2 regions of the Nostoc sp. UHCC 0870 genome follow, and region 1 is predicted to be linked to the other one. Evidence: riboswitches for the same ligand, from Rfam matches in the RefSeq annotation. Region 1 holds a riboswitch; the other holds the start of a gene.
What was found. Region 1 has a riboswitch for cobalamin ahead of cobG (precorrin-3B synthase). Riboswitches for the same ligand answer to the same signal wherever they lie in the genome.
Positions count from the first base shown of each region.

Region 1 (12,045 bases):
TGCATCACCAGGACGTTTTGTAAACTGCTCATGACTATAAATCCAAACAAGCTTGATTGTAGAAGTAGTAGCATTAACCAAATACATCAATCTAATTTGTCCTGAAGCTCCTTTGGAAAATCTCAGTTCTAACTTATGAAATGTCCATTCTTCAGGTAGTCGAATCTTTCCAGGTAAAGGTTCTTGACGGCAGTTGTAGGGATAGGAGTCTTCTAGCAAATCTTCCAAAACCTGGGCGACTAATTCTACAAAACCAGTTCCATGAAACTTTGCAAGTTTTTTAAAAGAACGCTGAAAATTATCAGATTTCTCAATCGAGAAGGGAGTTGAGCCAGTCACGCACTTCTCCTTTAGCAATACGAGTTGAGGATTCTGAATTACAACTGTCTTCCAACACTTTAGACATTACAAATTCATAAGCAGGATTTTCACGCTCTATTAAATCAAGCTTTTTACAACCTAATGCCTTCATATCTTCCAACAAAATTGGCTCTGTTGAACCAGCATCATCAGGTAAACCCTTACGCGCTTTCTTCCAAGGAAATTCCAAATGAGTCATACCACTAAGTCGATAAGCATGATAACCACCAAAATATTCCCAAACTTCTGCTAAAAGCTTTTTCTGCTCATGAGGAATCTGGGATAAAAATTCTTGACTAGGTATGGGTAATTGTTGAGCCTCAAATTCACTGTAAAATCTGTAAGCTGGCGGACACACAGGCCCATATCGCCATGCTTGGATTTCTTCATCAAACAATGGCTGATTATACAAGGCTAAATGCAAGCTTTGTGAATAGTACAGAAGCTTTTGAACTTTCATATTTGTCATTTCTGCTTCTATACCATCTTCGTAGGCTCTCACAATAAAGTAGCGAGCTACATCTAGACAATTAATCATAGGTCAGACCCGCAAACTGAATCAAGCTCACTAACATAGCAAATAAATCTCATATTAGCGCGTATACATACTATATTAACAAATAATTGCTATTACATAGTACAAAAATACTAAATATTTTTCGCTGGTATTAAGTAGAACGGTGTAAATAATTAAAGGTTTGTAGTGTTCGAGCAGCGTCTCGCAGAGAGGACTAAAGTCCTTACTACGAACTAAATACAATTTTTTTACATTACATTACTTTACATAGTTTGGTTTTTTCAAGTCGTTCTACTTAGTTGATCAAACAGGCTGTAGAAATTAATTTTTACTGAAACTTCTATAACCTATTCTTACTAGGTATGACAATCATGGCAAAATAAGGTACTTCAGCCGGATCAACCTCATCTATGGGTACAATCCTTTGGTGTGCTGTTGTTGCCCGTTCAATATATAACGCCCGTGATGCTAGTCCTAATTTATGCAGGATATCTCGCACTTTGGTAAAGTGGCGACCGAGTTTCATAATGGCGGCTGCATCGGTTGTCAGTAATTTTGTGGTGAGTTCTTCGGCTGGGAGGGGTGCAGGTAAAACTGTGAGAACATCGTTGTAGTAGGTGAACGGTACACCCAAGGACACAGCACACGCCATTAATGAAGATACTCCGGGGACGACTTCCGTTTCGTAGTGTTCAGATAGGCGTGTAAATACATACATAAATGAACCGTAAAAAAACGGGTCGCCTTCACACACTACTACTACATCCCGTCCGGCTGCTAGATGTGCGGCGATGGGTGCAACTTCTTGGTCGTAAATTTCCTGGGCTTTTTCTGGTTCTAAGGCGCGGGGGAGGTGATAGGCTACTTCGATTTGTTCCCCTGTGAGATATTGGGAAACGATCGCTCGCGCTATACTCTCTTTATCTGTGGCTGACTGATAGGCAATCACGGGTGCAGCACGCAATAGCCGCAAGGCTTTCAGGGTCAATAGTTCTGGATCTCCTGGCCCTACACCAACTCCATATAGACGACCTTTATCTGTCATGATTATTCTTCCTCCGTTGCGAGGGCGTTAACTGCGGCGGCGGCGATCGCACTGCCACCGCGCCGACCATGTAAAGTTAAAAATGGTACATTGCGGCTATCTGCTGCCAATGCGGCTTTTGATTCGGCTGCACCCACAAATCCCACGGGAAAACCTAAAATCACTGCCGGTTTAGGACATCCTTGATCTAACATTTCTAGTAATCTAAATAATGCTGTGGGTGCGTTACCAATGGCGACTACTGCCCCTGCTAGGTAAGGTTGCCATAATTCCAAAGCCGCCGCCGACCTAGTATTACCCAATTTTTTCGCTAATTCTGGGACTTCTGGCTCGTTGAGGGTGCAGATTACTTGGTTATTGGCAGATAAACGTTTCCTCGTTACTCCGTCAGCTACCATACGACAATCACACAAAATCGGTGCGCCTGCTGCTAGTGCTTCCCTGGCTGACTGTACCGCCGTTGCTGAATATCCTAGGTCTGTGACGATATCCGTCATTCCACAGGCATGAATGAGACGCACTGCAACTTTAGCTACATCTGCGGGTAGTATATCTAGATTGGCTTCCGAACGAATGATGGCGAAGGAATTACGGTAGATTTCATTGGCATCACGGATGTATTCAGGCATGGAGTTGGGATGAGAGAATAACTGTTGTAGTTGGGTGTGTGGGTAGCGGTTGGCAAATTCCCCAAAAGATTCGGCGGGATTTAAGCGTTTGTTTTTATACACATTTAACATCTGCTCCATGAGAGCGGGTAAGTCGGTAAAGCTTACATCATCATAGAGTTCACGTCCAAATTTTTGGTTACTGTCTCCCACATAGACTTGATAGCGTTCCTCACTGACACCGAGTAAAGCAATATCACTTTTACCATGCTGGGCGCAGGATTTTTCACAGCCGCTTAGGTGGATATTTACGGGATGTTCTAAGGTGACGTGGGATTGGAGATAGTCTGCTAATGCTAGGGCGTGAGTTTTGGTATCTGTCGCCGCAGCTGCACACCCCTGATTTCCAGAACAAGCTACTAAGGCACTTTTAATGTTAGTTGGTGAGGCATCTAATTTTAAATCAGTAATTTCTCTTTGAACCTCAGTAAGTTTTTGTTGGGGAATGTCTGTTAGTAGTAAATTCTGCCAGGGGGTAAGTCGGAGTGTTCCATGACTGTATTTTTCGGATAAGTCGGCTAAACCGCGTAGTTGCTGCGTTTCTAGGCGACCTAGGGGTAAGACTATGCCGATGTAATATAACTCTGGTTGGTGTTGGGGATGGATGCCAATGTGGTGATATTGGGTATTTGACCTTTGTTCTGGGGTGAGGTCTTTTCTCTTCCAGTAAAATGGTAATCTCTGCTCGACTTCTTGGAGATAATTATCTAAGCCTAGGTGATTGATTACTTCTCTTAGTCTTGGTTTGCGTTGAGTATGGGGATTGATTTTTTCACGCAGAGGCGCAGAGGCGCAGAGAGGATGAGAGTGAGTTAGATAGATTTGAGTGAAGGCGGCTAGGACTTTTAGGGAGTGTTCGGGGGGTAAGATAATTCTGGTGTCGGTGGGGGGTTTTCCTTTTGCGCCTGCGCTGAGATAGAGGCGAAAGTAGGTTTTGTTGTCTATGGCGATCGCTGCTAATGTGATATCGTTGGGGCGATCGCAAACGGAAACTAAACCACCACCATCAAAACAAACGCTAAATTTTGCGGATAGTCCTGATAAGGTGGAATGTTGGGTAATGTAGTTGTCCCAGTTTTGAACAAAGGGACGGGTATCGATGAGTTCTTGAGGGTCAATACCAGCTGTGGGACTGGTCATAATATTGCGGATTTGGTCTACACCACTGTTGTTAGAACCTAATCCTAAGTCCTGGAGTTGTTGGAGGACTTCAGGTTCTATCCCTTCGCGAATTTCTCGGATTTGCAGGTTGGCGCGGTTGGTTACGTCTATGTAGCCACCACCGTATTTGTCGGCGATATCTGCGATCGCCTGACATTGTTTACTATTAATTATTCCACCTGGTATTCTAATGCGAGATAGTATTCCATCTTGGGCAGGTGTGGCATAAAATAAACCAGGACAAGGTGTAGAACCAGACAGCAAGACTCCAACTCCTTCCCCGTGCGACGCAGGGAGTAGACGACGATCTCTTGAAATAATTAGTAATCGAATTAGTTGGGGATTCAAACCCTTTAATTACGAATTACGAATTACGAATTACGAATTATCTTGAAGTTGGCATTCTGACTCAAAAACTTTTTTGTGTTTTTATTACAGCTGCGGCACAGTCCCGGAATCTCACCAGAGTTTCCCAACCTCAAGCCTTGCTAGTCTACCATGATATGGTGGGGGTTGAAACGCAAAGGTGCGCGGAGGTTAACGCGGAGGTGCGCTAAGAGGAGGTTATGACCGCAAAAAGGATGTAAACCCCTAAATTTATTTATGAGGGTCATTAATTTTGAATTTTGAATTTTGAATTCGGAGCGAAGCGACGTGAGGGGGAAATGGCTGGCTGTTGTGGGTATTGGTGAGGATGGGTTGGCGGGATTGGGTGCGATCGCTTGTTCTCTGGTGGCTGGTGCTGAGATAATTGTGGGAGGCGATCGCCATTTGGCTATGTTACCTACTGATGATGAACGGGAGAAAATATCTTGGTCTTCTCCTATTAGTAGTTCTATAGACGCAATTATCCAGCGTCGCGGTAGGTCGGTTTGTGTTTTGGCTAGTGGTGATCCTCTCTGTTATGGGGTGGGTGCTACTTTGATACGACATATTCCCATTTCGGAAATGACGATTATCCCTGCACCTTCAGCTTTTAGTCTCGCTTGTTCTAGGTTGGGATGGTCTTTAACTGAGGTGGAAACTTTGAGTTTATGCGGTCGTCCGCCGGCTTTGCTTCAGTATTATATATATCCTGGTGCGCGGTTGTTAATTTTGAGTGCAGGGAAAGATACGCCGGGGGTTGTGGCTGAAATTCTCAGACAGCGCGGTTTTGGTAGCAGTCAAATCACTGTTTTGGAACGGATGGGTGGTGTTCATGAAAGGATAATCACAGGGACAGCCGCAAAATTGGAGACAGGAGATATTGCAGATTTAAATGCGATCGCAGTACATTGTCTTGCTGATGCTGGAATTATACCTTTATCTAGGCTACCAGGATTACCAGATGACGCTTATCACCATGATGGACAGCTAACGAAACGGGAAGTTAGGGCTGTTACTCTTTCTACCCTCGCACCCACACCAGGACAATTACTTTGGGATGTAGGGGCGGGTTGTGGCTCGATATCGATAGAATGGATGCGAACTCATCCTAGATGTCAGGCGATCGCTATTGAACAAAATTCTACTAGACTGCAATATATTGCTGATAATGCCGCCGCTTTGGGTACTCCCAATTTAAAAATCGTTGCGGGGAAAGCACCATCAGCCCTGAAAGACTTACCCCAACCAGACGCTATCTTTATTGGTGGTGGAGTCACAGCCGATGGATTATTTGACATTTGTTGGCAAGCATTACGCCCCGACGGACTTTTAGTTGCTAATGTCGTCACTATAGAAGGTGAGCAAACCTTATATAAATGGTATGAAAAAGTAGGCGGCAGTTTCACCCGCATAGCCATTCAAAGGGCAGAACCTATAGGTAAATTTTTAGGCTGGAAAGCAATGGCGAATGTTACGCAGTTCGTAATTCGTAATTCGTAATTCGTAATTCGTAATTCGTAATTCGTAATTCGTAATTGGGGATGAGTTACTCTCTCCCCTGTCACCTGTCACCTGTCACCTATCACCTATCACCTGTCACCTGTCACCTCTCCCTCACACTTTCAACACTTGATCGAGCAAATTCCTCGCAGGTTGTGCTTTAGTCAGTGCTGTTTGATGGTCGCTATAAGCACGAACCAGACGAGATAGACTGTTTACACCTGTTTTGAGTTGATCCAGTTCTTCACCAGCAACTAGTTCACCGTCTAGCATCCGCCCAATCAAAGGTTTGATATCGCCCACGTCTTGCCGAACTTTTTGCAGCTTTTCTAAAGCACTCAGTAAGCCTTTAAGAGAGTTTAAGATTTCATCGATATCTTGAACATCCTGTACATCCTGCACACCTTCCACTGTTTCAGGCGTATCTTCTGTTGTCACAGTCTCTTCAATTTCTGAAACTACAGGCAATTCTTGTACAGATGTTTCCGTTTCATTTTTCACCCCGGTTGTTTTTGCCATCAACGCTTCCTCTAGCAATTTACCTTAGTCTACCAAGAAAGATAGGGGACAGGGGATTGGGGATGAGGGAGATAATCAGTTACTACCCTTATATGCTTAACCTCTCACATTGCTGATGCTGTCACGAGATTATCAGGAGTCACAGAAGTTAAACCTTGAACTGTTAACACAGAACAGGGCGCATGATGTAATACATAATTGCTAACGCTACCTAGGAAAAATTCACTTAATCCACTTAGTCCCCGACGACCTAAAACAATTAAATCAGCGTTCCAACTCCGGCTAATGTCACATATAATCCGGCTGGGTTCGCCGAGTTCTTGAGTAAAATCTGCTGTTATGCCTTTAGCGATCGCTTGATTATTTAACAGGGTCAAAAACTCAATTCCTTCTTGCTTTAAATTTTCCCATTGACCCACATAATATTCCACACCATGAGTTTGAGAAGTCCCATAGTGAGTTTGTGTTTCCATTGCGGAAGCGTTGAGATAATCATCATTAAAAGGTGAGATAACGTGTAACAATAACAATTCTGCATTACTTGCTGTTGCTAAGGTTAGGGCGTGTGCAAAAACCTGCTGCCCCATTTCATTGTTGTTCAACGCGACTAAAATTTTGTTAAACATAATTAAGAGTTACGAGTCCTGAGTTATGAGTCCTGAGTTATTATTTATTAGTATTCCATGATGAAAAACTAATAACTAATAATTCAAAGACGTTCAGTGTAAATTCAAATTAAAATTCTATGTTTTTAATTTTGACTTGCCTTCTGCGTCCGCAATTTCTAACATTGTCTTCAGGACAGAATCAGGATTGAGACTAATAGAATCAATGCCTTGTTCTACTAAAAAGCGAGCAAATTCTGGGTAGTCGCTAGGTGCTTGACCACAGATGCCAATTTTGCGTCCGTATTGTTTGACAGTGGCGATCGCTTTCGCTATCATTCGCTTGACGGCTTCGTCCCGTTCGTCAAATAAATGGGCGACTAATTCCGAATCTCTGTCTAATCCCAGTGTCAACTGTGTCAGGTCATTAGAACCAATGGAGAAACCATCAAAAACTTGACAAAATTCGTCTGCTAGCTGCACATTACTGGGTAACTCGCACATCACATAGACTTGCAATTCATTCTCTCCCCGCACCAAACCATGTTTTTCCATCTCAGCTAATACCCGTCGTCCTTCGTTGGGGGTGCGACAGAAGGGAATCATTAAAATCACGTTGGTTAAACCCATCTCATCCCGTACCCGTTTCATGGCTTGACACTCTAGGGCGAAACCTTCACGGTAACGAGGATCATAATAGCGAGAAGCACCACGCCAGCCAATCATCGGGTTTTCTTCTAAAGGTTCAAACTGTCTACCACCCAACAAGTTCGCGTACTCGTTACTCTTGAAGTCGGAGAGACGCACAATTACAGGTTTAGGATAAAAGGCGGCGGCGATGGTCGCAATACCTTGGGCGAGTTGGTCAACGAAGAATTGGGTTTTATCTGTGTATTGGGCGGTTAATTCAGCAATTTTATATTTTGCTAGTTCGTCTTCTAACTCATCAAAATGAATCAATGCTAAGGGGTGCGCTTTGATGTGGTTGTTAATAATAAATTCCATCCGCGCCAATCCCACACCATCGTTAGGAATATTAGTTAAACCAAACGCTTCTTCGGGATTGCCCAAATTCATCATAATTTGGGTGTGGGTGCGGGGCAATTTCTCTAAGGGGATTTCTTTCACTTCGTAAGGTAATAACCCAGGATAGACTTTACCTGTTTCGCCTTCAGCACAACTAACTGTAACTTCTTGCCCAGTTTTAATAATTGTAGTCGCATTACCACAACCAACGATCGCGGGAATACCCATTTCTCTAGCTATAATCGCAGCGTGACAAGTTCTACCACCGGAGTTAGTCACAATCGCGCTGGCGCGTTTCATAATAGGTTCCCAATCTGGGTCAGTGCGATTTGTTACCAACACTTCCCCGGCTTGAAACTGACCAATTTGATGGACATCGAGAATTACTCTGGCTTTACCCTGTCCAATCATTTCCCCAACACTACGACCAATGATAATGGGGACTGGGGGCTGGGTACTGGGGATTGGGGATTGGGGATTTCCTTCCCCAGTCGCTAACAAGCGATAATTACGCAGTACGTTTTTGGTTTTTTGGGACTGCACTGTTTCAGGACGGGCTTGGACAATAAATAATTCATTAGTCAAGCCATCTTTTGCCCATTCAATATCCATTGGTGTATAGACACCACGCACTTGAGAATAGTGTTCTTCAATAATGCAAGCCCAGTTTGCTAATTGTAAAATTTCGTCGTCATTGAGGGCGAAAACATTGCGTTCTGATGGTGCAACAGAAATATTTTTAGTTAATTTTGATCCGCCTAGGTCGTAGACCATTTTAATTTCTTTCGTACCGAGGCGTTTTTGAATAATGGAACGGAATCCCTGTTTTAGAGTGGGTTTAAATACTAAATATTCATCTGGATTAACTGCGCCTTGAACAACATTTTCACCTAAACCATAGGCGGCGGTAATCAAAGCTGCATCTTTAAAACCTGTCTCTGTGTCGATGGAGAACATCACCCCAGAGTTAGCCAAATCAGAACGTACCATTTTTTGTACGCCGACAGACAGGGCAATGTTGAAGTGGTCGAAGCCTTTAATTTGACGGTACGAAATGGCGCGGTCAGTAAAAATAGAAGCAAAACACTTGTGACAAGATTTTAGAACTCCTTGCAACCCGTGGACATTTAAATAAGTTTCTTGTTGTCCTGCAAAGCTAGCATCGGGTAAATCTTCAGCCGTCGCGCTAGAACGTACAGCCACATCAGTATCTGCACCATACTCTTGACATAGAGTAGCGTATGCTGTGGCGATCGCATCCTGTAAATCTTGCGGAAAAGGAGTTTGCAGCATCAACAATCTAGCTTGCTTCCCACACTGGCGGAGATTTTTCACATCCTCAACATCTAAATCTGCAAAAATCTCTCTGAGTCGTGTTTCTATCCCAGCCGCAGAAATGAAATATCTATAAGCATAAGCACTTGTTGCAAACCCAGTGGGAACTTTTACGCCTTTGCGTTTAAGTTGCTGAATCATTTCCCCCAAGGAAGCATTTTTACCCCCCACGAGGGGGATGTCTGCAATCCCCACTTCATGGAAAGATAATACTAAAGCTTGTTCTCTAGAGGATAAATTAGCTGGTTGTGGATTTAGCAGTGTGTTTACCATGTCTGATATTCCTAATAACAGCAACACAGGGGACAGGGGACAGGGGACAGAAAAGAGGATTTGACCGCACTCAGTGCTGAGTCCTGAGTAATATTTTTCTTACTCTTAGCGGATATTTTGCCGCCGCGCCTGCGCCTAAGTCCTACACATCCGGTTATAGGAAGATAATTTGAGGATCTTGTGAGGATATTATTGACACTCCCCACGACTAAAGCCGGGGGATTCCAGCGTCACTGACGTTCCTTGCTTTTACAGGTCTTACGACCAATAGAAGTAGAGGGAACATCTCGACTGGCGTTACTTCCCGGATGCCCTCCGGTAGCGTTCACACGACTTAAAATTACTTTGGCAGCATTCACATCGCGTTGTTCTGTATATCCGCAATGTGGACAAGAATGAGTCCGAGTACTAAGAGATTTCTGGACTCTCGCACCACAATTACTGCATTCCTGGCTTGTGAAGTGGGGAGGGACTGCAATAATTTCTCTCCCAAACTTCCCTCCAAAGTATTCGAGCCACTGGCGGAAGTTGTACCAAGAAGCATCTGTTATGCTTTTGGCTAGTTTATGGTTTTTCACCAAGCCGGAAACATTTAAATCTTCCAAGACGACCTTAGCGTTAGCTAGGCATAAGTTACGCGCTAGTACAAGAGCGTGTTCATTCCTTTGTCTTGTTACTCTTAAATGTTTACGAGCATAAATACCACGCGCTTTTCTTCTACCAGATGACCCTTTTTTCTTTTTGTAAATGTTACGTTGAACCCGTTTTATATCTTTCTCAGCCTTGCGGAGATACCGTGGGTTTTCTTCATGGTTGCCAGAAGAATCAGAGTAGAAATATTCCAACCCAACATCAATACCGATAGCACTTGTTGTTAATGGTGCATCTTGCAGGTTATCCACTTTGACGCAAAACTGCACATAGCACCCATCGGCTCTACGCACAATCCTAACTCGTTTAATTAGTTCAACAGGGTATTGATGAATATCCCATTTCCCCAATAGTTTGAGTTCGCCAATACCTTTTTTATCAGTGACAGAAGAAGGCAGGGGGAGCAGGGGAGGTTGAGGAGCAGGTCATTAGTCATTGGTAATTGACTCTCACCTGTCACCTGTCACCTATCACCTGTCACCTGTCACCTGTCCCCTATCACCTGTCCCCTATCCCCTATCACCTAATTAAACGCTTCAAATTTTATGTATAAAAGTTACGAAGTATTGCTGATTATTGTTTTCCTCACACAAACCTCATATTCCCTAACTATTCTCTAGATAGAAATACTTATTTTATAAACAACTCTTTTCCTTTGAACTACGTTTATTCCGATCAATAACTCTTTAATAAGAGGATTTAAGGTTATGACTAACTGTCCTTGTTGTTCTAGACTACTTTTAAGGCATATCCGTGATTCTGAAGTTCACTGGTTTTGCCCCCACTGTTGGCAAGATATGCCAGTATTTTATAGGGAAAACCCTAATTCTTTTGTTGACATCCTTGTCAGTAATTTCTCTTGCAGTGCTGATCCACAAGAATCTGCTAAAACGGATAAAAGAGTGGTGAGTGGTGAGTTCTGATAATCGCTCAATATAGCGTTTTCTAATCACATGAGATATATCATAGCCCCCTCCTTGCGGCGGAGAGAAGTCTGAGCGGCGGTTTCCGCCGAACAGAACTTCGGAGGAGGGGGTTGGGGGTGGGGTTCTTGTACCTCACTAAAGCAGAAACGCTATAAATACCCAATCCCCAATCCCCAATCCCCAATCCCCCAAATACTGAAACCCTCGAATCGATTCGAGGGTTTTAATTTTGAAAGGTAAATTTATCAAGGATGTTTTAATGGGGGTAACAGTTTAATAGTCGGCTCAGTCTTCTTCCCATTTTTCATGACTTAATAAGTCAATAATTCTATCCCTGAGCAAAAATTCATTTTTTTCCAACTCTAGCTCGAAGAATGGCCAATCACGGTCTGGAATATATTTACAGAGAGTATAAATTGGCTGTTGACGGTTAACAAGTCTTTTAGAGACTAGTTGACGGGCTTCATCCTTGATAACCTCAATATCATATTTGACAGCAGTATTCATAGCTTGTTCCTTCGCTATTGATCAAGGAATTGGGAGTTAAAACCATAAATGTCTACACTCCACTTTAAACTTACCAAAAAATAGTGTACATTGTGAGGACTCTAAAGATTAAAGCTTATTTGGCATAGTTTTTTTTCATCCTTTAGATAGACTCATTCTCGAAATATTTGTGGTAATCTTTGCGTGGTTTCCAGGGAATAGGAAATAGGTAATAGAAAAGAAGTTTTATAAAGTTTTGTGAGGTTCTCAAAAATTAAATTTTTGACTTTTGACTTCACGGCGGTACTAGGTATTAAGTGAAATTAATTCATGAATTTGTCGTAACAATTCTTGATGAGTAAAGGGCTTGGGTAAGAATTTTTTGACTCCAGCCTGAGAAAATTCTATTAAAGTTTTCATGGTTTCTAGTCCACTCATAGCAATTATTTTTATTTGAGGATTAATAATTTGTAAGGTACTAATAGCCATGTCCCCTGCCATTATAGGCATCATCATGTCTATCAACACTAATTGAATTTCATCTTGATATTGATTGTAGAGAGATAAAGCTTCAATGCCATTTTCAGCAGTCAATACTTTGTAATTA
Region 1 covers NZ_CP091913.1:6,143,318-6,155,362, reverse strand. Annotated here, with positions in the region: gene L6494_RS26085 (hypothetical protein) at 1-339, opposite strand, end outside; gene L6494_RS26080 (Panacea domain-containing protein) at 311-898, opposite strand; gene L6494_RS26075 (precorrin-2 C(20)-methyltransferase) at 1,218-1,922, opposite strand; gene L6494_RS31010 (precorrin-8X methylmutase) at 1,925-2,551, opposite strand; partial or broken gene cobG (precorrin-3B synthase) at 2,705-4,015, opposite strand; adenosylcobalamin-variant (AdoCbl-variant) riboswitch at 4,141-4,234, opposite strand; gene cbiE (precorrin-6y C5,15-methyltransferase (decarboxylating) subunit CbiE) at 4,406-5,617, shown strand; gene L6494_RS26060 (hypothetical protein) at 5,732-6,136, opposite strand; gene L6494_RS26055 (universal stress protein) at 6,241-6,762, opposite strand; gene ppsA (phosphoenolpyruvate synthase) at 6,880-9,375, opposite strand; gene L6494_RS26045 (RNA-guided endonuclease InsQ/TnpB family protein) at 9,606-10,376, opposite strand; gene L6494_RS26040 (DUF4327 family protein) at 11,238-11,459, opposite strand; gene L6494_RS26035 (PAS domain-containing hybrid sensor histidine kinase/response regulator) at 11,745-12,045, opposite strand, start outside.

Region 2 (12,045 bases), 2.9 Mb from region 1:
TCATTGTCAGAAGTGGTTAAAACACTATTAATGGCAGTGGTGTTAGTGGTACTGGTGATTTTTGTCTTTTTACAAGACTGGCGGACTACCTTAATTCCAGCGTTGACTATTCCCTTGGCTTTGGTGGGAACGTTCGCTTTTGTGAAAGTTTTTAACTTTTCGATTAATAGTTTGACTTTGTTTGGTTTGACTTTAGCATCAGGGATGGTTGTAGATGATGCCATTGTTGTAGTTGAGCAGATTAGCCGTTTTATTCAAGAAAAAGGGATGAATCCCCGCCGTGCTGCTAGTGAGTCAATGGCAGAACTATTTGGTGCAGTCATTGCGACTTCCTTAGTATTGATGGCGGTGTTTATTCCTGTGGCGTTCTTTCCCGGAACTACTGGCGCACTGTATCGACAATTTGCCTTAACGATCGCCTTCTCAATTGTCGTTTCTACATTTTTGGCTTTAACTCTGACACCATCTTTGTGTGCTTTATTACTGCGTCCAGGACAAAAAGCATCAGGTTGGCTGGGTCGGATTTTTGATCAGATTAATCGCTTCCTCGATGCAGTCAGGGAAAAATATAGGCGATCGCTATCCTTACTCATCCGCTTTAAAAGCATTGTAATTGGTCTATTCATAGTTTCCTTGGGCTTGACAGCTTGGCTATACACCTCAGTTCCTACAGCCTTTTTACCCGATGAAGACCAAGGTTATTTCATCACCCTTATTCAAGGGCCGCAAGGGGTTTCTCTACAATACACGAGTGATGTGATGGCACAGGTAGAAAAAGAAATCCTCCCACTACCTGAAGTTGTCGGAACTTTTGCTGTGGGAGGTTTTAGTTTTAGTGGTAGTACAGCCAACACTGGTATTGTGTTCACCACCTTAAAACCTTGGGCTGAACGTACCAGACCCGACCAATCAGTACAAGCAATTATTGGTAAACTACAAGGGAAATTATTATCCATCCCAGAAGCTAGAGTCTTTCCTGTCAACCCACCGGGAATTCAGGGTTTGGGTAACTTTGGCGGCTTTACCTTTCAACTCCAAGACCGCCGAGGGAATAGCGGTTTAGAAAATCTGGTGCAGACAATGGGACAGTTACTTGGTCGCGCCAACCAAACACCAGGATTACAAGCGGTGTTTAGTACCTTTGCGGCTAATACACCACAGCTACTAGTAGAAGTAGACCGCAACAAAGCCAAAGCACTGCAAATTTCCATTGATGATATTTTCAGTACCTTACAAACTTCTTTGGGTTCTCGATATGTGAACGATTTTAATCTGCAACAGCGTAACTATCGCGTGTATGTGCAAGCAGACCAACAGTTTCGCGCTAATCCCAAAGATATTGGACAATTGTATGTGCGATCGCAAACTAATCAAATGATTCCCCTGAGTAATTTAGTCAAAATTACTTCAATAGTGGGCGCGCAAACAATTAACCATTACAATCTATTTCGCTCAATAGAAATTAACGGTGCGGCTGCGCCTGGCTTTAGTTCCGGTGATGCAATTACAAAAATGGCACAAGTAGCCCAAGCAGTTTTACCCGTCGGCTATGATTATGAATGGTCTGGGACTTCCTTAGAAGAACAAGAATCAGGCGGTTTAGCACCCCTCATCTTTGGGTTAGGACTAGTATTTGTGTTTTTGGTACTAGCAGCCCAATATGAGAACTACGTAGACCCAATCATCATTCTTTTAGCTGTACCTCTAGCAATTTTTGGCGCACTGGTAGCCCAATCAATGCGGGGTTTTGCTAATGATGTTTACTGTCAAATTGGTTTGGTAATGTTGATTGGTTTGGCTAGTAAGAATGCGATTTTGATTGTAGAGTTTGCTAACCAACTACGAGAAGAAGGCCTTCCCATCGCCAAAGCAGCAATTGAAGCGGCTCAAGAACGTTTACGCCCAATTCTCATGACTGCCTTTTCAACACTCATCGGTATTTTTCCCTTAACTATTGCCACAGGTGCAGGTGCAGGAAGTCGTCAATCTTTAGGAACAGCAGTGTTTGGCGGAATGCTAATCGCTACTTTTTTAAGCTTGTTTGTCGTGCCAATCTTGTATATTGTAATTAAGACAATGACTGAAAGTTTCTTGAAACCAAATCAGAAGCCAGCCTTAGAAACAGGTGCAACTTCATTGGATAGAAAAACTGCGGCTTCAGCCACAAAAACCAATGATTAAATCCATATAATTCATATTTGTAATTACGAATTACGTTAGCGGAGCGGGGCGTTAGCCCATTACGAATTACGAACTACTATCAGGTGTTGCGTATGAACTTCTCTTTACCACGACAATATTTTTACCAAGAAATTCAGCATTCGGATGAGCATATTGACTTAGCTAAGGCTGCTTTGTACATTGCCAAAGAAGAATCTCCTTACATTGATATAGAAGAATATTTAAATGTCTTGGATACGATGGCAGAAGAAGTTAAAGAACGCTTGCCATCTTCACTTTATCCATTACGAGTCATTCAAACTATTAATGAATATCTTTACGATGACTTAGGATTTATAGGGAATCAAAGTAATTATTATGACCCCAGAAATAGCTTTTTAAATGATGTGATTGATCAACGCACGGGTATTCCTATCACAATGGCGTTGGTTTATTTGGAAATTGCCCGCCGCATAGATTTTCCGATGGCTGGTGTAGGAATGCCAGGACATTTCCTGATTCGTCCGGCAATTCCCGACATGGAGATTTTTGTAGATGCTTTCAATCGCGGCGAGGTGATGTTTACCCAAGATTGCCAAGACAGGCTGAATCAAATGTTTCAGCAAAACGTGACTTTACGCCCGGAATTTTTAGCCACAGTGAGTAATCGGCAATTCTTGGCGCGAATTTTAGCTAATTTGAAATATATCTACCTCAGACAACAACAGCTAGAAAAAAGCTTGGCTGTAGTAGAACGGATTTTACTGTTGTTTCCTGATGCTACTTCAGAAGTGCGCGATCGCGGTCTGTTAAACTATCAACTAGGCAATTATGCCGAAGCCACGGCAGATTTACAAAATTATCTCACCAAAACTCCCAACACAGAAGACGCTGCGCTAATTCGGCGGTTACTTAGCGATTTAGATAGTTAAGGGTGACATCAGCCTATGTTGAGTGATCCGAATTAGCTCACCAAGTTGAGTGCGATCGCTTCATTCTTATTACAATATCAAACTTGAGCAGTTTCACTAGTCAATGTCTTCTCTGTTGATTGTGGCAAAGAATTAGCCCGTAAAGCACGGAACATCCCAAATCGGCACAAACCCGCACCGAATGCTAACCGCATCAGTAACAAAGTCGGGACTTCTCGCAGAGATTTAATGAAACCAGATAGACCAAACCGCACCAATCCCTCTGGTCGAGTGACCCCTTGCCAGATAGAATCTAGCCAAGAAGGAAGTGTCTGTTGTGTCCAGTCGGCTGTGATGACTTCCCCCTCAACGAATCCTGTCTCAACCAACACTTCAGAAAAGCCTTCAATGCTAGCAAAAGCAGGGTGAGACCACTGATCTAGTAGTTGCTGCATGACTGGTTTTTCCCAAAAATTGAGCGGTATTTGGCGATCGTCTCGCTGATTCCAGTCAGCTAAAACCATGATTCCACCAGGCTTTAACACCCGCATCAACTCCCTGGCAAACACGGCTTTATCGGGCATATGCGGGCCGGCTTCAATCGACCAAACGACATCAAAACTAGCATCTGGGAAAGAAAGTGCCATCGCATCATCCACAAGAAACTGTACATCAAGTTCCTTAGCAGTTAATTGTTTAGCGCGTTCGACTTGTTGGGGACTGATTGTTACACCTGTAACCGCAAACCCATAATCTCGTGCCAAAATGCGACTACTACCCCCAATTCCGCAGCCTACATCTAATACAGTGGTTTTAGGGGGTAACTTATCTAACCCACCCCAATGCACCATTTCGCGTACAAAGTCAGATTTAGCGGTCAAAAAATCTTTACGTTGTGGCGGTGAACCATAATGACCCAAGTGGATATGTTCACCCCAATAGAATTCTAAAATCCCGTCTTCAGTCCATTCATCATAGGAATTAGCTACCGAATTAGATGATTCATAACGGCGAGCCGTAACCAGATACAATACAATGGCGATCGCTATTAGTGCTAGCAGCAGTCCTAGCCCGGAAACAAACCAATTCATGAACCTAGAGCCTTAACATTTCTTTACAATTTTATCTTATTATCTTAGATAGCTTGTTTTCCTGAAAAATCAGTGCGATCGCTAAAATTGCTGTATGATATCCAAATATACGGTTCTGATGGGGAACAGCCATCAGAGGTAACGGGGAAAGATTCGGTGTAAATCCGGCACTGTCCCGCAGCTGTGATGAGATGTAAATCTCAAAGTCAGAATGCCCGCCGCCAATAAAACAAGTTCCCATCTGCGAGGTACAGGTGAATATTGCCATAAATATTTTCCCAATTCAACAGGATTACTGTCTCATAGCGTCAGATATACCCCACAGACTACAAATTTCGATGAAATTGTAGACAGTTTCCTACTAATACAAATTCTTCCACAGAAGGTTCTAGGTACAAAGCTGAAAACCCAGTTGTATCGGATATTTCCCTTCGCATATTTACATTATCCCCAGTGCGCCTATCCTGCGGGTTCTGCTTGCAATATGCACCCAACAAAAATCACCCCATTAATCAGCAACGCCTGAAAATCAATGAATCAAAAACAGCATACGATATTTGTCTGCACGACCTGCGCCAGTGTATGGCAAGATGGCAAGCGAGTTGGTGAAAGTGGCGGACAGCAACTATTACAACAACTTCAAGAACTTGCACAAACCTGGGAATTGCAACATCAATTCTCCATTCAAGGCGTTGAATGTATGAGTGCTTGCAACCATGCTTGCGTTATCGCCTTAAAAGGAGAAGGAAAATTAACCTATCTTTTCGGCAATTTACCAGTAGATAGTAGTGCATCTGCGGTGCTGCAATGTGCTAGTCAATACTATGATAAACAAGATGGGTTACTACCCTGGTCAGAACGACCAGAACCTTTAAAAAGAGGCATCTTAGCAAAAATACCACCCCTAAATAAGTGGGCAAAATTAACCGTAAATTGCTGTTAATTAATGACTATTAGTGTATAAAGTTCGTAGTAAGGACTTTAGTCCTCAAGGCTCTCAGCACTAAAGTTATTACTACAAACCTTTGAAACTAGCTTGTAAATCGCACCATTTATGTGATAATCATAATCATTATCATAAATAGCAGATTTCCTACTGGTTGAGGGTTTTTTTACTAAAAAAGCTCAAATCTTTGCTTGCGACCAATTTTTAGTGATACAGGTGGCTTAAATTACCAATGCGTACTCAGTTTATTACCAGATGGGGGACTCAACTTATTGTTTCTAGTTTGACTATCACCGTAGGGATGCTGTGGGAAAATTTCAGCACTATAGCTACAGAAGTTACACAAGAACAAGAACCAGATATTGAACTCACAGTTATTGACAAACTACTCAATGAACCTGTATTTTCTCCCTTTCGTCGGGAAGGGACAGTGAAAGATTCCACCCGTCCGGTGTATGTCATTACTGGCGAAGAAATGGAGGCGCAAGGTGCGAGAACAGTGAAAGAAGCACTGCGATTTCTCCCTGGTATTTTAGGTGACGGTACTGTTGGAACAGAAGTAAATGCTTTAAGCGGTCAATTTATTCGCGGTTCTAATACAGGTCAAGTCTTAATCTTGTTAGATGGTAGACCAATTAATAATCTTGGTGGTGGTGGTTTCGACCTTTCAGAATTTACAACTAACAATATTGAAAGAGTTGAAGTATTACCTGGAGGCGGTTCAACTCTTTATGGTTCTGACGCAATAGGTGGGGTAATTAACATTGTTACCCGTCGTCCTACAGAGAAAATCACCACGGAAACCAAAGTTAATATTGGTTCATATGGACTCAACCAACAAAGCATTCAAAATAGTGGGAGAACAGGTGATATTTCTTGGGTAGTTGGATATAACCGTACTCAAGCACAAAATAATTATCCTTTCACCATTCCTGAAGCCAATTTTGAGGGGACGAGAAGAAATAATGATGCACTCTTTAATAACTTTAACGTTAAACTAGAGGCAAATTTAGGTAAACGTAATACATTAACCCTATCAACTTTATATTTAGGTAAAGAACAGGGAGTACCGGGAGGCGTACCGATTCCTGTACCCGAATTTGGACAGGGATTTTTTAACTCTCTGACTGAGAATAATCGTAAATATACAGACCAAGTTCTCACTGATTTAACCTGGAATTCCAAATTAGGAAGCGGAAAAGATTCACTGTTAACAGCGAGAGTTTACGCTGATTTTCTCAATACTCGTTTTGATAATCGTAGCGGTGCAATTACATCTCAAAATCGCTTTGATACTAAACAGGATTCCTATGGTATTCAAACCACACATAGCTGGAACTTTGCCAAGAATCAAACCTTAGTGTATGGCTTTGATTACCGAAATACGAATGTACGTAACACTACATTTAATTATGGTACAAATATCACGAGAGAAAATTATGATGATGCCATAGATCAAGGGGCAATTTTTGGTAAATATGAAATTAATTTTTCTCCTAGCTTGAGTATGAATTTAGGAGTACGTCAAGATTTTAGTAGCTTGGTGAATGGTTCATTTACATCACCATCTGTAGGGGCAAAGTTAGCGTTATCAGACTCAACGACACTCAGAGCTAACTATATCAGAAATTTCCGCGCTCCTACGATAGCGAATTTATTTAATAATAATCCTACTAACATCGGTAATCCTGAACTGAAACCAGAGAAAGGGGATAGTTTTGATGTGGGTATCGACCAAAAGTTAGGTAGTATTGGCTTGTTGAGGCTGACATTTTTTAGTAACAGAGTTTCTGATACAATCGCTTTTAAAAGACTCACTCCACCTGTGAATGGTAATACAGGTACTTGGGAAAATATCGGGTTAGTTCATACTACGGGAATTGAAGCTTCGTTAAATTTACAGTTAGCGAGAAATGTCTACGCTTTTATTAATTATACGGCTAATGATCCGCGTATTTTAGAAAGTGCTAATCCGGCGGAGGTTGATAAGGAGTTACGGTTTGCTGGTGCTGATAAGTTAAATTTGGGGGTGTCTTACGAAAATCGTCAAGGTTGGTATTTGGGGGTGTTGATGAATTCTTTAAATGGATATCCAACTAATAATATTAATACGGAATTTCTGTCGGGGTATACGACTTTTGATTTAAAGATGCGTGTGCCGATAAGTGATAGTTTGGTATTGACTGGTAGTTTGGATAATTTGTTTGACCAGCGTTATCAGTTGTTTCCTGGGTTTCCTGATGGGGGGAGGGTTTTTCAGGTTGGGTTGAATTCTCGGTTTTAAAGAGTTTTTTCGCGCAGAGGCGCAAAGGCACAAAGGAGAGTTAGAAATGAGTGAGTTTAATTGTTGGGTGACACCAGTTAATGAGGTGGTGCGGGAAGGTTTAGCTACGGGGGGGTTTGTTGAGTATGAGTATTTTGATTGTGGCAGTGATGTTTTAGCGTCGTTAGTTTATACTTTGTTTGAACAAAATTGGCAGCAGGTTGGGGTTGGACATATTGTTCAAGGTAGTGTGTTGGAGTTGGAATTTAATGCACCACCAAAGCTTTGTATTCTCTATGATGGATATTTGACGGTAGCGGCTGAGGGTTGGCATTTACATTTATGTATTGATACTAATTTTGGTGGGCCTTTGTGTAAGACTCCTGTGGAAGTGAGGAAGCAGCGTCAAGTTAGTCGTGCGGCTTTTTATCGTCGGTTTAATACTGAAGGTAATCCTCGTAGTTGGGGGATTCAATTTTGGAATGGTGCTAATGAACAATTGATGACGATTTTATTACCTAATCCTTTCGTAGATGGTGAAAACTTATTACCGGAAGGTAAACCAAATTTAGATAAATTAACTCTTTATCAAGAATTAAGAGATATTTATGTATTAGGTAAAAAACCGATACCATTTACCAAAAATCCTCTCAAACATTCCTATATTTCAGTTTGTACCTCTACACGCTGTCTTCCTTCCCGCAAATGGCAACCTACATTTGATGCCTTAAAATCAGCAGTAGAAGAAGCAGGTTTAGACATCGAAGTAAGAACCTCCGGCTGTTTAGAAGTGTGTCAACTCGGCCCAGTTGTCTTTTATTCCAATGATAGAACTTGGTACACTCGCGTTAACCCCAATGTTGCCGAAAATATAGTCAACGAACATCTAATTAAAGGTAACAAAATCACCGAAAACCTCTACCCACCCCAAACCCCCTAACCCGGATTTATCACGCCAAAATCTCTCTGAAACTCTCTGCGCCTTTGCGCCTTTGCGCGAGATAAAAAAACATGAAATTGGTAAAATTCCCTAAAAAACCAATCATTTTCCTCTGCCAATTATTCCTCATAGCCACCCTCATCATCGCCTGTCATAACACCACAATTCACACATCAACTAACACCTGCACTCAAAACTACAACCCCAATCAAGATTACTTCCCCAATAAAATTACAATCACCCATGCCACAGGCTTTGCAGTAGAATATCATCAACACTACAAAGTAGTCACCATTAAAAACCCTTGGCAAAATGCCAAAACCCAGTTTCAATATGTTTTAGTTCAATGTGGAACTCCCACACCCCAAGGATTTAATCAAGCGCAGGTAATTACAGTTCCCATTAACTCGATAGTCTCTTTATCAACTACACATTTACCCCACCTAGCCAAATTAGGTGTAGTTGATAAACTGATTGGGATTAGTAATAGTAATCAAGTCAATACTCCTGATGTAGTTGAAAGAATTAAAGCCGGAAAGATTACACAGGTCGGCAATAATTCCAATGTGGATATAGAAAAATTATTAGAATTAAGTCCCGACTTAGTGACAACCTTCGGTACAGGGAATTCCCAAACTGATAGTTATAGCAAACTCACAGAGGTGGGTTTGAAGGTGGCGATAAATGCTGAGTATATGGAAGACACACCATTGGGAAGAAGTGAATGGTTGAAATTTACAGCTTTGTTTTTTAATCAAGAAGCACAAGCAGAAAATATATTTAATGAAATTGCAAATAAATATACACAAATAGCCGCAAAAGCTAAATCTTTAAAACAGCGTCCAACTGTATTTGTTGGCTTTAACTTTAAAGGTACTTGGTTTATGCCGGCTGGTCAAAGTTATGTAGCCAAATATCTGGCTGATGCTGGAGGAAAATATCTTTGGAGTGATGATAAATCTGCTGGTAGTCTCCCCCTTTCTTTTGAAGTAGTGTTAGAACGTGCAGCTAATGCTGATTATTGGTTGAATTTTAGCCAATCTTGGCAGAGTTTGAAAGATGTAGTCGCTGAAGATAGTCGCTATGCTGATTTTCAAGCTGTGAAAACAGGTAATCTTTATAATAACAATGCTCGTGTAAATGATAGTGGTGGTAATGATTACTGGGAGGGGGGAATTAGTAACCCTGATATTGTTCTCTCAGATTTAATTAAAATATTACATCCAGAAATATTACCGAATCATCAACTATTTTATTACCGCAAATTTATTCAATAATGTTACTGAAAAAATATCTCCTAACTAACCTGTTATTTTCTGCCAAATCTACGTCTATCAAAACTTTAGCTTTTTTACTGCTAATTATAGGTTTTGTTTTTGCATTTTTACTAGATTTAGCTTTGGGTTCTGTCTCTATTCCTATTCAGGAAGTTATCAATATTTTACTGGGACAAGAACCAGAAAAGGTGACTCATGCTCATATTATTCTCAAATTTAGATTACCTAAAGCTTTGACAGCAACTTTAGCAGGTGCGGCTTTGGGTGTGAGTGGGTTGCAAATGCAAACTCTATTTAAAAATCCCTTGGCGGGGCCTTTTGTCTTAGGAATTAGTTCTGGTGCAAGTTTAGGTGTAGCTTTGGTGGTGTTAACTGCAAGTGTGACTACACCGACTTTATTAAATGATTTGGGAATCATTACTGATTTTGGGTTGGTGATAGCCGCTAGTTTCGGCGCAGCATCGGTTTTGGGTGTGATGTTAGCGGTTTCTCGCCGAGTACAAGATACAATGACACTACTAATTTTAGGTTTATTGTTTGGCTATGCTACTAGTGCAATTGTGAGTATTTTGTTGCAATTTAGTTCTCAAGAACGGATTCAAAGTTATATTATGTGGACTTTTGGTAGTTTCGCTGGGGTGACTTGGAAACAGTTAATTGTTTTAATTCCGGTGATACTTTTAAGTTTATTAATGGCGGTGTTGCAATCCAAATCCTTGAATGCGCTTTTATTGGGTGAATCTTATGCGCGGAGTCTGGGTTTAACGGTGCAGAAAACTCGATTTTCTGTGATTACTAGTGCTTCTATTTTAGCAGGTGCTATTACGGCTTTTTGTGGCCCGATCGCATTTTTGGGTGTGGCTATTCCTCATTTGTGTCGCAGTCTGTTTATGACTTCTGACCATCGAATTTTAATCCCTAGTGTGATATTTATGGGGGCAATTTTGGCTTTGGTGGCGGATTTGTGTTCTCAAGTTTGGGTGAGTCAGATGGTTTTACCTTTGAATGCTATTACGGCTTTGATTGGTACTCCTGTGGTTAGTTGGGTGATTTTGAGGCGTAAGTAATTAGAATTTTTAACGCAGAGGTGCGCTGAGGTAGGCGCGGAGGTACGCGGAGAGTTTTTTGAGGTGGGGTTGATGATTTTGACGACTCACGATTTAAGTATTGGTTATCAAACATCCCGAAAAACTGTTCGGTGTGTTGCTTCGGATATTTCTGTGTGTCTGGAAGCTGGGGAATTGGTGTGTTTACTGGGGCCGAATGGTGCGGGTAAGTCTACATTACTGCGATCGCTCGCTGGAATGCAAGCACCTATAGCGGGTGAGGTGCGACTTTTGGGTGATGATATCTATAAGTTAGCACCGCAGGATTTAGCCAAGCGGTTGAGTTTGGTGCTGACGGAAAGGGTTGATGTGGGTATGTTATCAGCTTATACTTTGGTGACGTTGGGACGACATCCTTATACTGACTGGTGGGGAAGGTTAAGCCTTGAAGATGAAGCTATTGTAGATTGGGCGATAAAATCTGTAGGTGCGTTACATTTAGTCTCACGTCAAGTCAGCGAACTTAGTGATGGTGAACGTCAAAAAATTATGATTGCGCGTGCTTTGGCGCAGTCGCCGATGGTGATGTTGCTGGATGAACCAACGGCATTTTTAGATTTACCACGGCGGGTGGAAATTATGCAATTGTTGCGTCAGTTAGCACGGGAAACTCATCAAGCAATTCTGCTTTCTACCCACGATTTAGATTTGGCTTTGCGTCTAGCTGACCAAGTTTGGCTATTAACAACTAATGGTATTTTACACGTTGGCGCACCAGAAGATTTAGTGTTAAGTGGTGCTTTTGCTGATGCTTTCCGTAGTGAAGGTGTGGAGTTTGATATCTTTTCTGGGGAGTTTCATCTGCATACACCACCGAAAGGAGAAATTAATCTCATAGGTGAGGGTATTGCTGCACTGTGGACTGTTCGCGCTTTGCAAAGGGTGGGATTTTTAGTTAATAAATTTGCCAGGTCTTCAGCTAAAGATACTATAAAAACACAAAATTTTATAGAAGTAATATCCAACTCAGAGCAAGTTTTATGGCGTATTACTAATAATAACTCTGTGTATACTCATTATACATTGTCTGATCTAATTAAATTTTTTGACAGTGATAAATTTGCCAATTAATGATGATAAAATCTTGTCTAAAAGCATTGTAATTACTAAGGATTAATTTGTACTTCTTCCGCTACTCGTTTGAGACGACGTAGCTGTGCTTGCATATCTTCTTTTGTCCATTTGGCGGCGAAGGTGTTGAATCCCCAACTGACTATAGGGTTAGGAATCTCAAACTCAAAGCGGTTTAATAATAGTGTACCTTGTCGTGTCGGTTGACATTCCCAGCGATCGCGTCCTTGAAAAAATCCCTGAAATTCCCACACGACTAAACCAGGTTGGCGTTCTACAA
Region 2 covers NZ_CP091913.1:2,637,788-2,649,832, reverse strand. Annotated here, with positions in the region: gene L6494_RS11530 (efflux RND transporter permease subunit) at 1-2,181, shown strand, start outside; gene L6494_RS11525 (SirB1 family protein) at 2,274-3,092, shown strand; gene L6494_RS11520 (methyltransferase domain-containing protein) at 3,170-4,162, opposite strand; cobalamin riboswitch at 4,256-4,399, shown strand; gene L6494_RS11515 (DUF1636 family protein) at 4,695-5,105, shown strand; gene L6494_RS11510 (TonB-dependent receptor plug domain-containing protein) at 5,341-7,392, shown strand; gene L6494_RS11505 ((2Fe-2S) ferredoxin domain-containing protein) at 7,439-8,311, shown strand; gene L6494_RS11500 (ABC transporter substrate-binding protein) at 8,383-9,588, shown strand; gene L6494_RS11495 (iron ABC transporter permease) at 9,588-10,655, shown strand; gene L6494_RS11490 (ABC transporter ATP-binding protein) at 10,728-11,765, shown strand; gene L6494_RS11485 (SRPBCC family protein) at 11,801-12,045, opposite strand, start outside.
Region 2: it holds a riboswitch for cobalamin, as region 1 does, so the genes downstream of both, L6494_RS11515 (DUF1636 family protein) here and cobG (precorrin-3B synthase) in region 1, are expected to answer to the same signal.